Regions from separate parts of the Streptomyces nidicola genome, predicted to be linked through region 2. Evidence: riboswitches for the same ligand, from Rfam matches in the RefSeq annotation. Region 2 holds a riboswitch; each other region holds the start of a gene.
The links. A riboswitch is a leader RNA that binds a small molecule or an ion and turns the genes downstream of it on or off. The one in region 2 is predicted to bind cyclic di-AMP.
Positions count from the first base shown of each region.

Region 1 (7,266 bases), 1.4 Mb from region 2:
CCCGCTGTTCGCCGCGAGCGGCGCGAGCGCCGCGACCACGCAGGCGTGGGACAAGCTCGCCGAGTGCGAGAGCGGTGGGCAGTGGAGCCTGGACGCCGGTAACGGCTACTACGGCGGTCTCCAGTTCACGCAGGAGAGATGGGAGGAGTACGGGGGGCTCGACTACGCCCCGCGTGCCGACCAGGCCAGCCGCTCGCAGCAGATAGCCGTCGCCGAGAAGGTTCTTGACGACAAGGGCGTGAGCGCCTGGCCGATGTGCTCGCTCACCGCCGACCTCACCGAGGACGACGGCTCGGCGGACGTCGACCCGGGCGTGTCCGCGTCGCCGCAGCCGTCCGAGTCCTCCACGCCGTCCGGCACCGATGCCGACAGCAAGTCGGACGACGGCGGCGACAACAGCGCCGACGAGGACGCCGACAAGGCGGGCTCCACGGACGCGACGGATTCGACCGGCGCGAGCGATTCGACCGAATCGGCGGATTCGGGAGACAAGGGTCACGACGGGGCCGAGGACTCCGCCGCGTCGGACCGCCCGTCGGCCGACGAGTCGGGCGATACCTCCGGTAACAAGGCCGAGGGCTCCTCGGCCCCTTCAAGTGACAAGTCCCACGCGCCTTCTGACGGCACCGCCTCCGAGACGGCCCCGCCGTCCGCCTCGCCCTCCGACGAGGCGCAGGACAGCGCCACGTCGGGCCGCCATCGCGGCGATCGCGCCGCCGAGGACGGCTCCGACTCCCGTACGGGGGAGGGGCGTCACGCCTCGCGCGACGAAAGGCGCGACGGCGACACGTACAAGGTGCACGCCGGCGACAACCTCTGGGACATCGCGAAGGCCCAGGACGTGCGCGGCGGATGGGACGCGCTCTACGAGCGGAACAAGGAGACGGTCGGTACCGACCCAGACCTCATCCTTCCTGGTCAGAGCCTGGACCTTGGGGACGGATCGGACAAAAAGTAGCGGGAGTTCGGGGCGGTTGAAGGGGCTTTGTCCGATCTTGATCGAGTGAGATATGGGTCTCAAAGCCCCTGATCGACTTTGAAATCGGACGGATCGACCGCTTACGTTCGTGACCGCTCGCTTCAGCGGGCCCCGATGGACGTCACGCCGAATCCTGCCAACGTCCGTACGGGAACAGTCGACGCTTATGCGCCGTAGGCAGGAGCGGGGGACCCAGGTAAGCGCCCTTCCGGGAGACCGGACGGGCTTGGGGTTAAGCAGCGCACAAGGATGCGTCTGCCGGGCACTCACTGGCCCGAACCCGACAGCTCACCTCGCAGGCGTCGGTGAGGAGATATCTCCATGCTGTTTTCCGGCAAGAACAAGCACCGCCGCCCGTCCAAGGCCGTCCGCGTCGCCACGCTCGGTGGTGTCGCCGCTGCCGCCGTCGCCGTGCCGCTGATGGGTGCGACCTCCGCCTCCGCCGCGACCACGTCCGAGTGGGACCAGGTCGCGCAGTGCGAGTCCGGTGGCAACTGGTCCACCAACACCGGCAACGGTTTCTACGGCGGCCTCCAGTTCTCGTCCTCCACCTGGTCCGCCTACGGCGGCGACCAGTACGCCTCCACCGCCGACCAGGCCTCCAAGGCCCAGCAGATAGCCGTCGGCGAGAAGGTCCTCGCCTCCCAGGGCAACGGTGCCTGGCCGAACTGCGGCTCGGGCCTGTCCTCCACCCCGAACGAGGGTGGCGCCGACGACTCGTCCTCGCAGCAGCAGAACACGCAGCAGCAGAACACCCAGCAGCGTGCCGACCGCTCCGAGCAGCGCCAGCAGCCGAAGCAGGAGGCCCCCAAGCAGGAGGCCCCCAAGCAGCAGGCGGCTCCGAAGCAGGACACCGTCACCACCCCGACCGGCAACAAGGTCGAGAAGGGCGACGGCGAGTACAAGGTCAAGACGGGCGACACCCTCAGCAAGATCGCCGAGGCGCACGACACGACCTGGCAGCAGCTGTTCTCGAAGAACAAGGACATCGTCAAGGACGCCAACCTGATCTACCCGGGTCAGCAGCTGCACCTCAGCTAAAGCGTCCGGTCCGCGCAGGACCACCGGTCCGTACCGGACCACGGTTTCGTACCGGACCACGGTTTCGTACCGGACCACCCAAGGCCCTCCCAGGCCATCAGGTACGGGCTCGGCATCGGCGGACGCCGAGCCCCGCCGCACCCCGTCCCCACGGGCCGCTCACTTCGGCGACCTCCGTCCCGGCACAGCCGGGACGGAGGTCGCTGTTTTTGTTCAGTTAAGGAACATTTCGCTATCGGCGTTGTCCACGAGGCGGGCGTTCGGATGGCCGATGCCCGCGAGCCGGTTACGCTCAGGGGTGCGGGACCACGTACCAAGCAGCCGCCCGCATAGCCTGCGTCACATCCAAGAAGGAGATGCTCGTGCCGTCCATCGACGTCGTCGTAGCCCGGGAAATCCTGGACTCCCGAGGCAACCCCACGGTCGAGGTCGAGGTCGGCCTCGACGACGGGAGCACCGGCCGTGCCGCCGTCCCGTCGGGCGCCTCCACCGGTGCCTTCGAGGCCATCGAACTCCGCGACGGTGACCCGAACCGTTACCAGGGCAAGGGCGTCGAGAAGGCCGTCCTCGCCGTCATCGAGCAGATCGGCCCGGAGCTCGTCGGTTACGACGCCACCGAGCAGCGCCTGATCGACCAGGCGATGTTCGACCTGGACGCGACCGACAACAAGGGCTCGCTCGGCGCCAACGCCATCCTCGGCGTCTCGCTCGCCGTGGCCCACGCCGCCTCCGAGGCCTCCGACCTGCCGCTGTTCCGCTACCTCGGTGGTCCGAACGCGCACCTGCTGCCCGTCCCGATGATGAACATCCTGAACGGTGGGTCGCACGCCGACTCCAACGTGGACATCCAGGAGTTCATGATCGCCCCGATCGGCGCGGAGTCCTTCTCCGAGGCCCTGCGCTGGGGCGCCGAGGTCTACCACACGCTGAAGAAGGTCCTGAAGAGCAAGGGCCTGGCCACCGGCCTCGGCGACGAGGGCGGCTTCGCCCCGAACCTGGGCTCGAACCGCGAGGCCCTGGACCTGATCCTCGAGGCCATCAAGGAAGCCGGTTACGTTCCCGGCCAGCAGATCGCCCTCGCGCTCGACGTCGCCGCCTCCGAGTTCTACAAGGACGGCAAGTACCAGTTCGAGGGCAAGGAGCGCTCCGCCGCCGAGATGACGGAGTACTACGAGGAGCTCGTCTCCGCGTACCCGCTCGTCTCCATCGAGGACCCGCTGTACGAGGACGACTGGGCCGGCTGGAACACCATCACCGAGCGCATCGGTGACAAGGTCCAGCTCGTCGGCGACGACCTCTTCGTCACCAACCCGGAGCGCCTCGCCCGCGGCATCGAGGAGAACTCGGCGAACGCCCTGCTCGTGAAGGTGAACCAGATCGGTTCGCTGACCGAGACCCTGGACGCCGTCGAGCTCGCGCAGCGCAACGGGTTCAAGTGCATGATGTCCCACCGCTCCGGCGAGACCGAGGACGTCACGATCGCCGACCTGGCCGTCGCCACGAACTGCGGCCAGATCAAGACCGGCGCCCCGGCCCGCTCCGAGCGCGTCGCCAAGTACAACCAGCTCCTGCGCATCGAGGAGATCCTGGACGACGCGGCGGTCTACGCCGGCCGTTCGGCGTTCCCGCGCTTCAAGGGCTGAGCCTCACTGAGGTAGCAGTTACGTACGTCCCCGCACTCGGTCCCGTACCGTGTGCGGGGACGTACGTACGTGAGCGGGGAGGCGGGAGCAGGCGATGCCCGGAAAGGTCCGGAACAGGGACTCCAGAGATCGCTTCTCGACGGCCACCCGCCTGCGCGTCCTGGGTGAGCAGACCGCCGAGCGCGTCTACCGCTCGCAGAGCAAGCGGCAGGCCCGCCGCTCCCGGCTCACCGGCCGCGCGGCCCTGCTCGCCCTCGTCCTGTGCACCCTCGTGGTAGCGCTCGCGTACCCGATAAGGCAGTACGTGTCGCAGCGCGGCGAGATCGAGGACCTGCAGCGCCAGCAGCAGGAGGCCAAGGCGCGGGTCGACAAGCTGCGCGACCAGAAGGCCCGCTGGCAGGACGACGCGTTCGCCGAGCAGCGGATCCGCGAGCGCCTGCACATGGTGATGCCGGGCGAGACCGGCTACGTGGTGCCGAACGAGCGCACCGCCGCAGCCGAGCGCGCCGAGCAGGGCGCGGAGGACCGCCCCTGGTACTCCAACGTCTGGGACGGCGTCGACAAGGCCGACCAGGCGGACAATTGACGTTCACCGCCGACAACTGACGATCACTGAAGGAACACCCGAGCGATGGAAACGCCCCCGCCGCAGACCGAGCCCACCGCGCCCACGGACGCCGACATCCAGGCGTTCAAGGAGCAGCTGGGGCGCCCGCCGCGCGGACTGCGCGCCATCGCGCACCGCTGCCCCTGTGGCAACCCGGATGTGGTCGAGACGGCCCCGCGTCTGGAGGACGGGACGCCGTTCCCGACGACGTACTACCTGACGTGTCCGCGGGCGGCGTCGGCGATCGGGACGCTCGAGGCCAACGGGGTGATGAAGGAGATGACGGAGCGGCTCAAGACGGATCCTGAGCTGGCTCGTCAGTACCGCGCCGCGCACGAGGACTACATCGCGCGGCGTGACGCCATCGAGGTCCTCGAGAACTTCCCGAGCGCCGGCGGTATGCCCGATCGTGTGAAGTGCCTGCACGTCCTGGTCGGGCACTCCCTGGCCGCGGGGCCCGGTGTGAACCCCCTCGGTGACGAGGCGATCGCCATGCTGCCGGAGTGGTGGCGCAAGGGCGCCTGCGTCACGTCCGAGTCCACCGACTGACCTTCTCCTTCCCCACCCCACCCCTTCCCGAAAGTCCTGCGGACGGCCTCCTCAATCGCCGGAGGGGCTTGAAGATCAGGAAGTCCTGCCGGACGGGCCGCCTCAATCGCCGGCGGGGCTGAAAATTCAGCCCCGCCGGCGATTGAGGCGCGGGGGTCTGGGGGCGGAGCCCCCAGCGGCGAACCGTAACCATCCGAGGACCTAAGGAGCCCACCCGCCATGACCAGGGTCGCCGCCATCGACTGCGGCACGAACTCGATCCGACTCCTCGTCGCGGACGCGAACCCGGAGACCGGTGAACTCGTCGACCTGGACCGTCGGATGACGATCGTCCGGCTCGGCCAGGGCGTCGACAAGACGGGCCGCCTCGCCCCCGAGGCCCTGGAGCGGACGTTCGCGGCGTGCCGCGAGTACGCCGAGGTCATCAAGGAACACGGCGCCGAAAAGCTCCGCTTCGTGGCGACCTCCGCCTCCCGCGACGCCGAGAACCGCGCGGATTTCGTGAGCGGCGTCCTCGACATCCTGGGCGTCGAGCCCGAGGTCATCACCGGTGACCAGGAGGCCACGTTCTCCTTCACGGGTGCGACGAAGGAACTCACGGGCCGGGCCGACCTGGACAAGCCCTACCTGGTCGTCGACATCGGCGGCGGCTCCACCGAGTTCGTCGTCGGCGACGACACCGTGCGCGCCGCCCGCTCCGTGGACATCGGCTGCGTACGGATGACGGAGCGCCACCTCGTCGCCGAGGACGGCACGGTCTCCGACCCGCCGACCCCGGCGCAGATCGAGGCGATCCGCCAGGACATCGGCGAGGCCCTCGACCTGGTCAACCAGACGGTGCCGCTGACCTCGGCCCGCACCCTGGTCGGCCTGGCCGGCTCCGTCACCACGGTGGCCGCGCTGGCCCTCGGTCTGAGCGAGTACGACTCGACGGCGATCCACCACTCCCGGATCTCCTTCGACAAGGTCGCCGAGCTCACCGACTGGCTGCTGACGTCCACGCACGACCAGCGCGCGCTGAAGCCGGTCATCCACCCGGGCCGGGTCGACGTCATCGCCTCGGGCGCGCTCGTACTGCGTCTCATCATGGAGTGGACCGGGGCGCGCGAGGTGGTCGTCAGCGAGCACGACATCCTCGACGGCATCGCCTGGTCCATCGCCTGAACAGGGCCCCGCAACAGGCCCGGAACAGCCCCCGAACCACCCCCGAAATCGTCTCTCCTGAGCGCCCCACGCAGCGTCTGAGCGCCCCGTGGGGCGCTTCCGACACCCCGCCGCGACACGCTGTCGGGAAAGTTCGTGAAGTTCTTCACAAGGAAATCGGCCCACTTGGTCGCTGTTACGCGCTCTCGGGTCCGTTCAGGGGCTCACGGGGGACCCGTCGAGGGTCGCGCGTGAGGTTGCCGCAGTGTTGCGAGCCGGTTGCGGACCGAAGTGGTCCAGTACCGCCAAATGCTCACTATGGCTGCTCAAGAGGGGTGAGCAACGTCTGGGACGGCCCGGTGGTTCCCCCTGGATGTCATGACATGGGTCACGTGGGCGGCGCAGTGTAGCAGAGCCCCCCTACAAGCTTGTGAAGGGGCGCACGAGCGACCCCCGCCAGTCGGGTGGATACTCGATGGCATGAGCACCACGGAGCGTCCCAGGATCCTCATTGTCGGGGGTGGGTACGTAGGCCTGTACGCGGCGCGGCGCATTCTCAAGAAGATGCGCTACGGCGAAGCGACCGTCACGGTCGTGGACCCGCGCTCGTACATGACGTACCAGCCCTTCCTCCCCGAGACCGCCGCCGGCAGCATCTCGCCGCGCAACGTCGTCGTCCCCATGCGACGCGCTGTGCCGGGCGCAGAGATTCTCACCGGCCGCGTCACCTCCATCGACCAGGACCGCAAGGTCGCCTCCGTCGCGCCGATCGTCGGCGAGGCGTACGAGGTTCCCTTCGACTACCTGGTGATCGCGCTCGGCGCGGTCTCCCGCACCTTCCCGACGCCGGGCCTCGCCGAGGCCGGTATCGGTATGAAGGGTGTCGAGGAGGCCGTCGGCCTGCGCAACCACGTACTTGAGCAGCTCGACAAGGCCGAGTCGACGACGGACGAGGAGATCCGCCGCAAGGCGCTCACCTTCGTGTTCGTCGGCGGTGGCTTCGCGGGTGCCGAGACCATCGGTGAGGTCGAGGACCTGGCGCGCGACGCGGCCAAGTTCTACAAGAACGTGAAGCGCGAGGACATGCGCTTCGTGCTCGTCGACGCCGCCGACAAGGTGCTGCCCGAGGTGGGCCCGGAGCTCGGCGTCTACGGCCGCAAGCACCTGGAGTCCCGCGGGATCGAGGTCTACCTCTCCACGACGATGCCGTCCTGCGTCGACGGTCACGTGGTCCTCAGCAACGGCCTCGAGGTCGACTCCAACACCATCGTGTGGACCGCCGGCGTCAAGCCGAACCCGGCCCT
Region 1 is NZ_JBNBPI010000001.1:5,409,311-5,416,576, forward strand. It holds gene ACOKM3_RS24620 (LysM peptidoglycan-binding domain-containing protein) at 1-958, shown strand, start outside; cyclic di-AMP (ydaO/yuaA leader) riboswitch at 1,139-1,296, shown strand; gene ACOKM3_RS24625 (transglycosylase family protein) at 1,301-2,020, shown strand; gene eno (phosphopyruvate hydratase) at 2,383-3,663, shown strand; gene ACOKM3_RS24635 (FtsB family cell division protein) at 3,758-4,249, shown strand; gene ACOKM3_RS24640 (DUF501 domain-containing protein) at 4,295-4,819, shown strand; gene ACOKM3_RS24645 (Ppx/GppA phosphatase family protein) at 5,039-5,983, shown strand; gene ACOKM3_RS24650 (NAD(P)/FAD-dependent oxidoreductase) at 6,443-7,266, shown strand, end outside.
Region 1: another riboswitch for cyclic di-AMP. It lies ahead of ACOKM3_RS24625 (transglycosylase family protein); the one in region 2 lies ahead of ACOKM3_RS18305 (C40 family peptidase).

Region 2 (7,266 bases):
GGCTCAACACCCCGACACGCAGAGCTTCGAGACCCAGAGTTTCGAGACCCAGAGTTTCGAGACGCAGAGCGTTGAGTTCCAGGGGTTCGAGGCGCAGCACTTCGAGGCCCAGCACTTCGAGACGCAGGGCTTTGAGACGCAGACCTTCAGCACGCTCGACCCGAACGACACGCAGGGCTTCACTCAGACCTTCCAGGCCCCGGTCTTCGGTACGGCCGCCTACGACACGGGCGCGTACGACGCCACGCAGTGGAACGCCACCGAGGCCGTCGGGGTCTCGGAGCCCGAGCCGGTCGCGGAGCCGGCCCCCGAGGCGGACGAGGCGCACGGACCCGTCCTCGACCTCGACGCATCGCCGGAGCACGGACACGAGCACGAGCCCACGCCAGTGACCCCGCAGCCCACGACACGCCGGGCCGGGAAGAACGTCTCCCGTGGCCGCGCCGGGCGCCGTCGTCCGCCGGCCAAGCGGTCCGCGCTCATCACCGTCGTCGTGCCGTCGGTCTGTGTGGTCGGCGTCGCCGGGATCGCCGCGGCGAGCGTCGGCGGCAGCGAGGACGACGGCAAGGAGACGCAGGCCGCGGCCGCTTCGGACGCGCAGGCCGTGAAGCCGGCCGTCGCCAACAACAAGCTGGACTCGCAGCTCAAGGATCTCTCCGCCGACGCGGGCGACTTCGCCGACCGGGCGAGCCGCACGCAGGAGCGGATCGACCTCAAGGCGAAGCAGGAGGCGGCCCGCAAGGAGGCCGCCGAGGAGGCCGCACGCAAGGAGGCGGCGCGGCCCAAGTTCGTGCTGCCGGTGAAGCAGCACGGGCTGAGCGCCTTCTTCGGGCAGGCCGGCGTCAACTGGATGTCCCAGCACTCCGGCATCGACTTCCCCGTCTCGTACGGGACCCCGGTGATGGCCGCGACGGACGGCACCGTGAAGACGCAGTGGAACAGCGCGTACGGGAACATGGCCATCGTCACCGCCAAGGACGGCACGGAGACCTGGTACTGCCACCTGTCCTCGCACACCGTGATGAACGGTCCGGTGAAGGCCGGTGACGTGATCGCGCGGTCCGGGAACTCGGGCAACTCGACCGGCCCGCACCTGCACTTCGAGGTGCGGCCCGGCGGCAGCTCGGCGATCGACCCGCTGCCGTGGCTGCGCAGCCACGGCCTCAACCCGAACTGAGCCGCCCCCCGTAGAGAGCGGCCGCAGCGCGACTACAGCTTCTCGACCGGCGCGTACCGCAGCAGCAGGCGCTTCGGCTTCGGGTCGCCGAAGTCGATCGACGCCTCCGCCTTGTCGCCCGTGCCCGACACGCCCACCACCGTGCCGAGCCCGAACTGGTCGTGCGTGACGCGGTCGCCGACGGAGAGGGCCACCACCGGCTTGTCGCCCGCGCGGCGCGTGGCGAAGGCCGGCGTCGAACCCGTGCGGGAGCGCGAGGACGACAAAGATGCCGCGATGCCGCCACCGATGCTCTTGGTCGAGGCCGCGGGCGTGGACGGTCCCGTGCGCTTCCAGTCCAGGTGCGCCGCCGGGATCTCCTCCAGGAACCGGGAGGGCGGGTTGTACGAGGGCTGGCCCCAGGCGCTGCGCATGGAGGCGCGCGTCAGGTAGAGGCGCTGTCGCGCGCGCGTGATGCCCACGTATGCGAGCCGCCGCTCCTCCTCCAGCTCCTTGGCCTGGCCGAGGGAGCGCATGTGCGGGAAGACGCCGTCCTCGAGGCCGGTCAGGAAGACGACCGGGAATTCGAGGCCCTTGGCGGTGTGCAGGGTCATCAGCGTGATGACGCCGCTGCCGTCGTCGTCCTCGTCGGGGATCTGGTCGGAGTCGGCGACGAGCGCGACGCGCTCCAGGAAGTCGGAGAGTCCCCCGCCGCCCGTCTCGGACTCGCCCTCTTCGCCTGCTTCCTGCTCGAACTCCAGGGCCACGGCGGCGAGTTCCTGAAGGTTCTCGATGCGGGTCTCGTCCTGCGGGTCGGTGGAGGCCTGCAACTCGGCGAGATACCCCGTCCGTTCGAGGATGGCCTCCAGGACCGTGGCCGGGCCCGCGCCCGACTCCACGATCGTGCGGAGGTCCTCCATCAGCGTGTTGAACCGCTTCACGGCGTTCGCCGAGCGGGCCGCCATCCCGTACGCCTCGTCGACGCGGCGCAGCGCCTGCGGGAAGGAGATCTTCTCGCGCTGGGAGAGCGCGTCGATCATCGCCTCGGCGCGGTCGCCGATGCCGCGCTTCGGCACGTTGAGGATGCGGCGCAGCGGCACCGAGTCCTCGGGGTTGGAGAGCACGCGCAGATAGGCCAGGACGTCCCTGACCTCCTTGCGCTCGTAGAAGCGGACGCCGCCGACGACCTTGTAGGGCAGGCCGGTGCGGATGAAGATCTCTTCGAAGACACGGGACTGCGCGTTCGTCCGGTAGAAGACGGCGACGTCGCCCGCCAGCGCGTCGCCCGCGTCCGTGAGCCGGTCGATCTCGTCGGCGATGAACTGGGCCTCGTCGTGCTCGGTGTCCGCGACGTAACCGGTGATCTGGGCGCCGGGCCCCTCGTTGGTCCACAGGTTCTTGGGGCGGCGCGACTCGTTGCGCTCGATCACCGCGTTCGCCGCGCTGAGGATCGTCTGCGTGGAGCGGTAGTTCTGCTCCAGCAGGATCGTCTTCGCGTTGGGGTAGTCGTCCTCGAAGTCGAGGATGTTACGGATCGTGGCGCCACGGAACGCGTAGATCGACTGGTCCGCGTCACCCACGACGCACAGCTCGGCCGGGTCCGCGTCCTCGCCCTCGGTGGGGCCGACCAGCTCGCGCACCAGCGCGTACTGCGCGTGGTTCGTGTCCTGGTACTCGTCGACGAGGACGTGGCGGAAGCGGCGGCGGTAGTGCTCCGCGACGTCCGGGAACGCGCGCAGCATGTTCACCGTCGTCATGATCAGGTCGTCGAAGTCCAGCGCGTTGGCCTCGCGCAGGCGCGCCTGGTACATCGCGTAGGCCTGGGCGAGGGTCTTCTCGAAGCCGTCGGCCGCGGTCGCCGCGAAGTCCTCCTCGTCGATCAGCTCGTTCTTGAGATTGCTGATCTTGGCGCTGAAGGACTTCGGCGGGAACTTCTTCGGGTCCAGGTCCAGGTCGCGGCAGACGAGCGCCATGAGCCGCTTGCTGTCGGCGGCGTCGTAGATCGAGAAGGAGGACGTGAAGCCCAGCTTCTTGCTCTCCCGGCGCAGTATGCGGACGCAGGCGCTGTGGAAGGTCGAGACCCACATGGCGTTGGCGCGCGGGCCCACCAGGTCCTCGACGCGCTCCTTCATCTCGCCCGCGGCCTTGTTCGTGAACGTGATCGCGAGGATCTGGCCGGGGTGCACTCCGCGCTCGGCGAGCAGGTACGCGATGCGGTGCGTGAGGACGCGGGTCTTGCCGGATCCGGCGCCCGCGACGATGAGCAGCGGGGTCCCGCCGTGTGTGACGGCCGCCTGCTGGTTCTCGTTCAACCCCTCCAGGAGGGAGGCCGCGCTCAGGACGGGGCGCGGGGCGCCGTCCCGGTAGTGCGTGTCCCTGTCCTCGGGCGCGCCGAGCTGCCCGCCGAACAAGTCGTCCGGCATCGGCTCCGGGGCCCCGTCGTCGTACTCGGGGTCCGGGGGCGGCGGCGGGGGTTCCTCCGCACCCTTCTGGAGGCCGGTCAGGAAGCTGTCGTCAAAGAGGCTGCTCATCGCTCTACGAGTCTAGGCCGCCCCACTGACAACCCGTGGCTGCCTTCAAAACTCCGGGGAACTCCACCGGGCCCCGCGGGCCCGCAGAGGGGCAGATCACGAAAATGTATCGGGCATATCGAACATCAACCTTCACAGCAGCCACACGAGTTGGCTACGGTGCAGCCGGGCAGCCCGTCCCCCCGCCCGCGAATGTCGCGGCGAGCGGGCAGCCCCCGCCGAGTTCCGTACGCCGTGAGGCAGGGAACCGGGGACCCAACCGACCTTGGGGTGAATCGGCCGACGGCCCGGCAGGACAGGGCAGCCGACCGTAGGGCAGCCTTCCGTGTACCACGCCCGAACCCGACAGCTAACCCGGTAGGCGGACGACGGAAGGAGTCGCCTGCCTTGGCGTCGCACCGCAAGCCCCGCAGCCGTTCCCGGATCACCGGCGGCCTTCGCACGACCCCCGCGGTCGGCATCACCACCGCCGCCCTCACCTCCGTGGCCCTGCTCTCGCAGACGGCACAGGCCGCGCCCGCGCAGCCCTCGTCCAAGCCGCGCCTCGAAGAGGTCCAGCAGAAGGTCGACACCCTGTACCGGCAGGCCGAGGTCGCCACCCAGAAGTACAACGGGGCGAAGGAGCGGACCGACTCCAAGAAGCAGCAGGTCGACAAGCTCCTCGACGATGTCGCCCAGCACACCGACGAGATGAACACGGCCCGCCAGAAGCTCGGCAGGTACGCCGCCGAGCAGTACCGCTCGGGCGGGGTCAGCGACACCGCAACCATGTTCCTCGCGGACGACCCGGAGGACTACTTCTCGCAGCGCCAGCTGATGAGCCGGCTCACCGACGAGCAGAAGAAGTCGGTCGACGACTATCAGGCGCAGGCGCGCGAGACCGCGAAGAAGCGCACCGAGGCGCAGTCGAGCCTGGAGGACCTCACGGAGTCGCAGACCGAGCTGAGGTCGACGAAGGAGACCGTCCAGACGAAGCTCTCCGACGCGCGCAAGCTGCTGGCCGAGCTGACCGCCAAGGAGAAGGCGCGGCTCGCCGCGATCCAGAAGGCCAAGGAGGAGGCGGCCCGCAAGAAGGCCGCCGAGCTGGCCGCCCAGCAGAAGGCCGCGGAGGCGAAGCGGAAGGCGGCCGAGGAGGCAGCGCAGAAGGAACAGGAGTCGTCCGGCTCCTCGGGCTCGGGATCCTCGGGCTCCGGTTCTTCTTCGTCCGACGCCTCGTACGCCACGAAGGCCGCGCAGGCGCTCGCGTTCGCCAAGTCCCAGGAGGGCAAGCCGTACGTGTGGGGCGCCACGGGCCCGGACTCGTACGACTGCTCGGGCCTCACCCAGGCGGCGTGGAAGTCCGCGGGGATCTCGCTGCCCCGGACGACCTGGGACCAGGTCGAGATCGGCAAGACGGTGCCGCTCTCCGACATCCAACCCGGTGACCTGGTGTTCTTCTACGACGACATCAGCCACGTGGGCCTCTACATGGGCGACGGGATGATGGTCCACGCGCCGAAGCCGGGCGCGGTCGTGCGCGAGGAGTCGATCTACTACGACGGCACGTCGTCGATCCACAGCGTGGTGCGGCCGGCCTGACCCCACGCAGAAGGGCCCGGCAGGTGCGACCTGCCGGGCCCTTCTGTGCGTCCTGGTACGCGGTCGCTCAGGTCCAGAGCACCGCGATGAAGATGTTGACGACGGTGAGCGCGCCGACCGTGATGAAGAGGCCCTTCTCCGCCTTCTCCTCGTCCCGCTTCACGTAGACGATGCCGAGGATCACGATCAGGAGCGCGAGCTTCACGCCGATCTTGATGTTGTTCACGGTGCTGCCGTCGGCCTGGTTGAGGCCGACCAGGGCGACGCCGGTCACCAGCATGGTCAGGGCGCCGTGCAGCATCGCCTTGTTGAAGCGGGCCGCGCCCTCCTTCATCGCCGACATCTGCGTGAGGAAGCCGCCGAGCAGCGAGGCGATGCCGATGATGTGCAGGCCGACGAAGAGGTGGATGAGTACGTCCATGGTTCGGAGCCTAACCGGACGCCCATGGCCCACTACGGGCACCCCTTTGCCACTCTGTTATCACTCTCCGCCACCATCCGTAACAAACGGACCAGTTGCGAACAATCCGGCACCAACCCGTTACGCAGAGGTTTAGCGTCCTTCCTCAGGTGACCGGCTCCCCACCGCCGCCCGGGCCAGGGGCGGCAGTCGGACACCCCGCCGAGAAAGGTCCGGCGGCGGCCCGCTCCCCTGTGCGGGCCGCCGCCGGACGCGCGACCGGGGGCCGTGCGGTTCGTACGGCGCCCAGAGGAGGACCTTGTGCCGGCAGCGCATCGAAAGCCCCGACCGCGTTCGCTCCGCGGTGGGGGCACGGCCCGCACCGCGGCCACGCTCGCCCTCGCTTCCGCGGCCACCGTCACCGCCCTCGACGGCGGGGCGGCGCACGCGGAGCCCGAGCTCGGCCCCGCGCAGGTGCGGGCCAAGGTCGACAAGCTGTACCAGGAGGCGGAGGTCGCCACCCAGAAGTACAACGGGGCGAAGGAGAAGGCGGACGGGGCGCGGAAGAAGGTGGACGCCCTCCAGGACGAGGCGTCCCGGCGCACCGAATCACTCAACTCCCAGCGCGAGAAGCTGGGTTCGGTCGCGGCCTCCCAGTACCGCACGGGAGGCGTGGACCCGTCGGTCCAGCTGCTCCTCTCCTCCTCCCCCGACGCCTACCTCGACAAGGCGTCCCTCACGGAGCGCGTCGGCGCGCGGCAGGCCGCCGAGGTCACCCGCGTCCAGGGCGAACTCCGCGAGATCGACCAGCTGCGCGACGACGCGGACGGCACGCTCTCCGAACTCCGCGCCAAGAAAGCCGAGTTGGCGGACAACAAGAAGAAGGTGAAGCGAAAACTCGCGGAGGCCCGGCGCCTCCTCGACCGCCTCACCCCCGAGGAGCGCACCGCCGCCCCCGCGACGAGCGACCGCTCCTCCCGCTCGGCGGAACGCGCCGACCTCTCCCAGGCCCCCAACTCCCGCGCCAAGGCCGCGATCTCCTTCGCGTACGGCGCACTGGGCAGCCCCTACGTATGGGGCGCCACGGGCCCCGACGCCTTCGACTGCTCGGGCCTGACGCAGGCCGCGTACAAGGCGGCCGGAGTCTCACTCCCCCGCACGACGTACAGCCAGATCGACGCGGGCCCCCGCATCCCGAAGTCCCAGCTCCAGCCGGGCGACCTGGTCTTCTTCTACTCCTCGATCAGCCACGTGGGCCTCTACATCGGAGGCGGCAAGATGATCCACGCCCCGAACCCGAGCGCCCCGGTACGGGTGGCCCCGATCGACGAGATGCCGTTCGCGGGGGCGACGCGCGTGGCGTGACGCCGCACCGGTCACCGTCTACGCTCCCGGCGGCGTTGCCAACCGCGCCCGGCCGCCGCCACGCTGCCCGTATGACCGACGGATTTCTGCTCTCCCCCGGTGCCGGTCGCAGGATCGAGGCCGCCGGAATGACGCTCAAGGTCGGCGCGGAACACACGCCACGATGGTCGATGTTCGAGGCCGAGATTCCGGTCGGGTTCGACGTGGGGGCACATCTCCACCACGAGGCCGAGGAG
Region 2 is NZ_JBNBPI010000001.1:4,046,836-4,054,101, forward strand. It holds gene ACOKM3_RS18295 (M23 family metallopeptidase) at 1-1,177, shown strand, start outside; gene pcrA (DNA helicase PcrA) at 1,210-3,687, opposite strand; cyclic di-AMP (ydaO/yuaA leader) riboswitch at 3,894-4,066, shown strand; gene ACOKM3_RS18305 (C40 family peptidase) at 4,075-5,265, shown strand; gene ACOKM3_RS18310 (hypothetical protein) at 5,333-5,686, opposite strand; gene ACOKM3_RS18315 (C40 family peptidase) at 5,987-7,030, shown strand; gene ACOKM3_RS18320 (cupin domain-containing protein) at 7,102-7,266, shown strand, end outside.

Region 3 (7,266 bases), 540 kb from region 2:
CACCGTGGCCACCGTCTGCCTGCTGGCCTGTCTGCTCAACCGGATCGTCTACCGAAGTTACGAGCAGCTGGCCTCCGCCCGTGAGATCGCGCAGGCCGCGCAGCTGGCGGTGCTGCCCGAACCGGCCCGGCGGCTCGGCGGTTTCGTCATCGCGGCGCGCTACGAGGCGGCGCAGGCCGACGCGTTCATCGGCGGCGATCTGTACGCGGTCCAGGACACCCCGCACGGTATCCGGATCATCGTCGGCGACGTGCGCGGCAAGGGGATGGGCGCGGTCGCCGCGGTCGCCGTCGTCATCGGCGCGTTCCGGGAGGCCGCCGAGCAGGAGGGTTCCCTGGAAGCGGTCGCCCAGCGTCTTGAGCGGGCCCTGGCACGCGAGGGCACCCGGCGCAGCGGCATCGACGACTTCGAGGGCTTCACCACCGCGGTGCTCGCCGAGATCCCGCACGGCGTCGAGCTCGTCCGCGTCCTCAACCGGGGCCACCCCAGCCCCCTGTTACTGCTCGGCGACGGCACCGTACGCGCACTCGATCCGTGCCAGGCGGCGCTGCCGCTCGGCATGAGCGAACTCGGCAGCTGGCCCGACCGGGCCGTCGAGGCGGCGTTCCCGTCCGCGGCCACGCTGTTGCTCTACACCGACGGGCTCTCCGAGGCGCGCGACCCGAGCGGCCGCTTCTACGATCCGGCGGCCCGGCTCTCCGGACGCGTCTTCCCGGGGCCCGAGGAACTCCTCGCGTCCCTCGCCGCGGAGGTGCGCGCGCACACCGGTGACGGGACGAAGGACGACATGGCGCTGCTCGCCGTGCGACGCGGCTGAGTTCCTTGATCGTTATTACCAGAGGTAGTCGAACGGCGTCGCTCCGCATAACAATTGACGCACCATCAGTTGCATGGACGTTTGCGGAGTGCGATCAACTCGCCCGATTCCGCCCACTCCTGTCCCGATAAGTCCTGGCCAGAGTCGTGAACGATCAGTGGGAAGCGCTTGGAATTACTGTCTGCTGTCTATTAACGTTCGATAACGCAGCGCGGTCGTCCCAGCCGTCACAAGAGACGGCTCCGTGCGCACACGCTCAATCCCGCAAGGGAACCGGGGAACCACCAACTTGGGGTGAATCGGACGCTGTTCCTGTCCAAGGAGGCGTCCGTAGGAGACCTTCCTGCTCCGAACCCGTCAGCTAACCCGGTAGGCGAGAAGGAAGGAAAGGAGAGCGCCCCCGTGGCGTCGAACCGGCCTGCCCCCGACTTCTTCTACGGCCCCGAAGACGACTTCGGCGTCGAGCAGGAGACCTGGGAGGAGTGGAACCCCACCGAGGAGTCCGTCGCTCCCGTCCGCGGCAGGCATCGCGTAGCCCGCCGCCGTGGTGGATTCGCTCGCAGCTCCACTGTTCTCGGCGTCGGCGTGGTCGCCGCCGTCGGTGCGGGCGGCATCGCCACCGCACAGGGCGGCAAGCCGCCGGTCCACATCTCCATGCCCGACCTGTCGGCGGTCAAGGACTCGCTGCCCGAGGCCAAGTCGCTGCCGGGCGTGGGCTCGCTGATATCCGACGGCTCGGACTCCGATTCCGACTCCGGCGCCACGGCCTCCCCGCTGAGCGGCGCCGGTATCACCCAGGCCGAGGCCGCCGACGGGCAGACCGGCGCCGGCGAGGCGCTGCGGGCCCGCATCATGCAGCAGGCCGAGACGCAGCAGGACGCGGCCGACGCCACCGCGAAGCAGGCCGCCGAGGAGGCCGCCGCCAAGCAGGCGGCAGCCGAGGCCGCCGCCAAGCAGGACGCGGCCAGGGCCAAGGAACTCGCCGACAAGAAGAAGGCCGAGGCGGAGGCCCGCCGCAAGGCCGAGGAAGAGCGCCTCGCCAAGCTCGCCAAGAGCTTCAAGCTCCCGGTCGCCTCGTACACGCTCTCCGGCACCTTCGGTCAGCCCGGCTCCATGTGGTCCTCCGGCTACCACACGGGCCTCGACTTCGCGGCCTCCACCGGTACGCCGATCCGCGCCGTCCACGGCGGCACGATCACGGAGGCCGGCTGGGCGGGCGCGTACGGCTACCGCACGATCCTCACCCTCGACGACGGCACCGAGCTGTGGTTCTGCCACCAGTCCTCGCTCAACGTCAGCGCGGGCCAGAAGGTCTCGACGGGCGATGTCATCGGCCGCGTGGGCGCCACGGGCAATGTCACCGGGCCGCACCTCCACCTGGAGGTCCACCCCGACGGGCAGTCCACCGGGGTCGACCCGGCGACCTGGCTGCGCGGCAAGGGCCTCACCCCCTGAGCGACTGAACCCCGGCGGTCCTGGCGCACACCCCCCGACGTCAGGGCTGCCGGTTTGCCCATTCTTGGGGCGGTTTCCGGTGCGATCCCGGAATACCGTATTCCGTACGGGTGTTGGGTAGGGGCATGACTTCCTCTCGCTCTCTGCGCAAGCTCGGCACCTCCGACCTCGAGGTCTTCCCGCTGTCCCTCGGGGGCAACGTGTTCGGCTGGACCGCCGACGAAGCCACGTCCTTCGAGGTGCTCGACGCGTACGTCGCCGCGGGCGGCAACTTCATCGACACCGCCGATGTGTACTCGGCGTGGGTGGACGGCAACCGGGGCGGTGAGTCGGAGACCGTCATCGGCAAGTGGCTGGCCTCGCGCGGCCGCCGCGACGACGTCGTCATCGCCACCAAGGGCAGCCAGCACCCCGAGTTCCAGGGCCTGTCCGCCGCCAACATCAAGGCCGCGGCCGACGCCTCCCTGAAGCGCCTGGGCACCGACCACATCGACCTCTACTACACGCACTACGACAAGCCCGAGGTGCCGGTCGAGGAGATCATCGGCGCCCTCGACGAGCTGGTGAAGGCGGGCAAGGTGCGGCACATCGCCGCCTCCAACATCTCCGCCGAGCGCCTCCAGGAATCCCTCGACTTCTCCGACCGCGAGGGCCTCGCCCGCTACGTCGCGCTCCAGCCGCACTACAACCTCGTCTCCCGCGACACGTACGAGGGCGAGCTGCAGGACGTCGCCGCCCGCGCGGGCCTCGGGGCCGTGCCGTACTACGCGCTCGCGTCCGGCTTCCTGACCGGCAAGTACCGGCCGGGACAGCAGGTGGACAGCGCCCGCGCCGCGAAGGCCGGCGCGTACCTGGAGACGGAGCGCGGCCAGAAGGTCCTGACCGCCCTCGACGAGACCGCGCAGGCGCACGACGCCGAGATCGCCACGGTCGCCCTCGCCTGGCTCGCCGCGCAGCCCACGGTGACGGCGCCGATCGCCTCCGCACGCATCGTCGAGCAGCTCCCGGCGCTGCTCGCGGTGGCGGACGTGGAGCTGACGCGGGCGGAGCTCGACCGGCTGACGTCCGCGTCTCAGTAGGCGGCGGCTCAGTAGCGGTACGGGTTGTCGTAGAGGTACGCGGGGCCCTGGGTGTACGCGGGGCCCTGCGCGAGTGGGCCCGCGTACACCGGGGGCAGCCACATCGGCGCTGCGATCTGGGAGCCGTACGCGAGCGCCGGGCGCGCGTAGTCGCGCCGCGCCCACAGCGCTTCAAGGAGGTCCCGCTCCCGTTCGACGAAGTCCGCGCCTGCCTTGCCCCTGCGGCCGCGGTGGCGAAGGAGCGCGAGGGACGTCGCGAAGTCCTCGTACTCGGCGACCGCGGTCGTGGCGGCCCGGCCGCCGTAGTGCGTCGCGAACTCGCGGGCGAGGCGCCGTGCCTTGAGCGAGCCGAGTGCGAACGGCTCGGGCGGGGCGAGCCAGCCCGCGGCGACGTAGGCGGGCAGCTCCTGGCGGATGGTGCGCAGCTCGCGCTGGCGTACGTACACCGAGAGCCAGGTGAGCACGCCGAACACCGGCACCATGAACGCGGCGTACACCGCGAAGAAGCCGTACTCGCCGAACGAGGACGAGCCGTTCCAGAACGCGTGCATGCCCATCGCGGCGAGCAGTCCGGCGAGCGGGAGCAGCATCCGGCGCAGTCGGCCGCGGCCCGGCGCCATGGCGGCCGCGATGCCGAAGCCGATGCCGGTGAGCACGGTGAACAGCGGGTGCGCGAACGGGGACATCACGATGCGCACGAAGAAGGTGGCGGCGGTGACCGAGGTCAGGCCGGCTCCGGTGCCGGAGAGCTGGTCGGTGCCGAAGGCGTTGCCGAGATAGAGGATGTTCTCGGTGAACGCGAAGCCGGTGGCGGTGACCCCGGCGATGACGACGCCGTCGACGATTCCGGTGAAGTCCCGTCTGCGGAACAGGAAGACGAGCAGCACGGCCGCCGCCTTCGCGGACTCCTCGACGATCGGGGCTATGACGGTGGCGCCGAGGGTGTCGGCGCTGGACGGGTCGGCGGTCGCGGTCTCTATCCAGCGGGTCGCGAAGCTGTTGGCGACGATCGCTATCAGTGCCGCCGCGCACGCGCCCCACGCGAACGAGAAGATCAGGTTCCGCCAGGGGCCCGGCTGTACGCGGTCCAGCCAGCGGAACGCGGATATGAGGAGGGGAACGGGCAGCACGGCGAGCCCGAGCCCGACCAGGAACCCCTCCGTGCCGGTCTGCTCGCGTACGAGGGCGAGGATCACGACCCCGGAGACCGCGAGCAGCGCCGCGAGCGCGGTGGCCCGCACGCCCTTCCGCTCCCACCAGCGCGGATGCGGAACCGCACCGTGCGGGACCGCGCCGCTCGGGTGTGCGCCGAGGACGTCGTCCTGCCGGTGCGGATGGACGGGATACGAGGCCACCAATTGACCCTAACGAGGGATGCGGCCCGCCGCGACGGGGCCGAGGGGATCCGGCCCGGGTCCGGCCCTGAATCGGGGAAGGGCCCTATCGGCGCCGGAAGAGCAGGTCGTGGACCACATGGCTCTTGTCCAGGCCCTTGCCCTCGAAGCGGGTGAGCGGGCGGAAGTCGGGGCGGGGCGCGTAGCCGCCGTCCTCGATGGTGTTCTCGTAATCGGGGTGGGCGGTGAGGACCTCGAGCATCTGCTCGGCGTAGTCCTCCCAGTCGGTCGCGCAGTGCACGAGGGCGCCCTGCTTGAGCGGCCCGGCCACCAGGGACAGAAATTCGGCCTGGATCAGTCGCCGCTTGTTGTGGCGCTTCTTGGGCCAGGGATCGGGGAAGTACACCCGCAGCCCGTCGAGGCAGTCGTCCGGGAGCATGTCGCGCAGCAGCACGATCGCGTCCCCGTTCGCCACCCGTACGTTGTCGATCCCGGCGCGCTCCGCCAGGTTCAGCAGATTGCCCTGGCCGGGCGTGTGCACGTCGACCGCGAGGATGCCGGTCGTCGGGTCGTCCTCTGCCATCTGCGCCGTGGCCTCGCCCATGCCGAAGCCGATCTCCAGGACGACGCGCTCGACGCCGGGGAACAGCTCCGCGAGGTCGAGCCTGCGCTGCCCGTCGATGTCCAGGCCCCACTTGGGCCACAGCCGGTGCAGGGCGTCACCCTGCGCGTCGGTGACCCGGCCGCGGCGGGGCTGAAAGCTGCGGATGCGGCGCTCGTAGTGCGACTGCGCGGGGTCGGGCCGGGGCCCGTCGGGAAACCGCGGCTCGTTGGGGCGGGCGGTGGACGCGGGGATTTCAGACGACTCAGACACAGTGGGCTCAATTTTACGGCCACTGTGAGCGCCTGCGATCGACGCTTGAGCAGCCGGTGCGGCAATTCAAGCCCCTGCGGCGTTTGAGCAGCGGGGTCCGGGGCGAAGCCCCGAGGCGTCGACCCCGGTGCCGGCCGAGGTCACACCAGTGCAAGCACGCGCCGCGCAATCTCCCGCCCGATCGGCAGAGACGCCGTCGCCGCCGGCGAGGGCGCGTTCAACACGTGAACCGCCCGCGCCCCCTCCCGTATGAGGAAGTCGTCGACCAACGTCCCGTCCCGCAGCACCGCCTGCGCCCGCACCCCCGCCGCCACCGGCACCATGTCCTCCGCGTCGACCCCGGGCACAAGCCTCCGCACAGCCTTCGTGAACGCCGCCTTCGACAACGACCGGTGGATCTCCCCCGCCCCGTAACGCCAGTGCCGCCCCGCCATCCGCCAGGCCCCCGGCCAGGCCAACGTCCCGCCCACCTCGCGGGGCCGCACGACCCCCCACCCGTACCCCTCACGCGCGAGCGCCGGCACCGCGTTGGGCCCCACATGAACGCCGCCGTCGATCCCCCGCGTCAGATGCACCCCGAGGAACGGGAACGCCGGATCCGGCACGGGGTAGACGAGCCCGCGCACCAGGTCGGGCCGCCCGAGCTCGAAGTACTCGCCGCGGAACGGCACGATCCGCATCTCCGGATCGTCCCCGGTCAGCCGCGCCACCTCGTCGCACCGCAGCCCCGCGCAGTTGACGAGCACCCGCCCGCGCACCACGTCGCCCGCTCTCGTCCGCACGGCGACACCCCGGTCCGGGCGCCGGTCGACCTGCACGACGTCCGCCCCGTACCGGATCTCGGCCCCGGACGCCTCGGCGAACCGCTCGGCGACCGCGCTGTAGTCGACGATCCCCGTCGTCCCCACGTGGATCGCGGCGAGGCCGCGCACCTCCGGCTCGTACTCCTGGATCTGCGCGGGGCCGAGCTCGCGCACCGGAATCCCGTTCTCCCGGCCGCGCTGGACGAGCGCGTGCAGGCGGGGCAGCTCCTCGCGCTCCGTGGCGACGATCAGCTTTCCGGTGACCTCGTGCGGGATCCCGTACTCCGCGCAGAACTTGACCATCTCGGCGGCGCCGCGCACCGCGAACCGCGCCTTGAGCGAGCCGGGCCGGTAGTAGACCCCGCTGTGGATGACCCCGCTGTTCCGCCCCGTCTGGTGCCGGGCCGGGCCTTCTTCCTTCTCGAGGACGACGACCCGCGTCCCCGGCGCCGCCCGCGACACGGCATACGCGGTGGAGAGCCCGACGATCCCCCCGCCGACCACCAGCACGTCCCCGTCATACGCAGCCGCCCCCACGGGCCTCACCTCCACTCCCGACACACCCAGCATCTTGCCCGACCCCACTGACAATTCATGCGGATGGAGGGCAGCGAGAAGCCACCCCCTGCGCGACGCAACGGTTGCACGGCCCCCGGCCCCGGCCTACGCCGGAGCCATCAGCAACGGCCTGGCCCGCTCCCGCAGCTCCACCACCCGCGGCTCGTCCCCGTACGGCTCGAGCCGGTGCAGCAGATCCTTCACGTACTCCGTGGTCCGCGCGGACGAGATCCGCCCGGCCACCTCCAGCGCCCGGGTGCCCTGCTCGCACGCGGCGTCCAGGTTCCCCGACTCCAGCTCCGCCACCGCCGACACCACGAGACGTAAGCCGTGCGAGCGCACGAAC
Region 3 is NZ_JBNBPI010000001.1:4,583,454-4,590,719, reverse strand. It holds gene ACOKM3_RS20910 (PP2C family protein-serine/threonine phosphatase) at 1-817, shown strand, start outside; cyclic di-AMP (ydaO/yuaA leader) riboswitch at 1,061-1,208, shown strand; gene ACOKM3_RS20905 (M23 family metallopeptidase) at 1,220-2,272, shown strand; gene ACOKM3_RS20900 (aldo/keto reductase) at 2,398-3,351, shown strand; gene ACOKM3_RS20895 (PrsW family intramembrane metalloprotease) at 3,360-4,706, opposite strand; gene trmB (tRNA (guanosine(46)-N7)-methyltransferase TrmB) at 4,792-5,559, opposite strand; gene lhgO (L-2-hydroxyglutarate oxidase) at 5,700-6,932, opposite strand; gene ACOKM3_RS20880 (MFS transporter) at 7,026-7,266, opposite strand, start outside.
Region 3: another riboswitch for cyclic di-AMP. It lies ahead of ACOKM3_RS20905 (M23 family metallopeptidase); the one in region 2 lies ahead of ACOKM3_RS18305 (C40 family peptidase).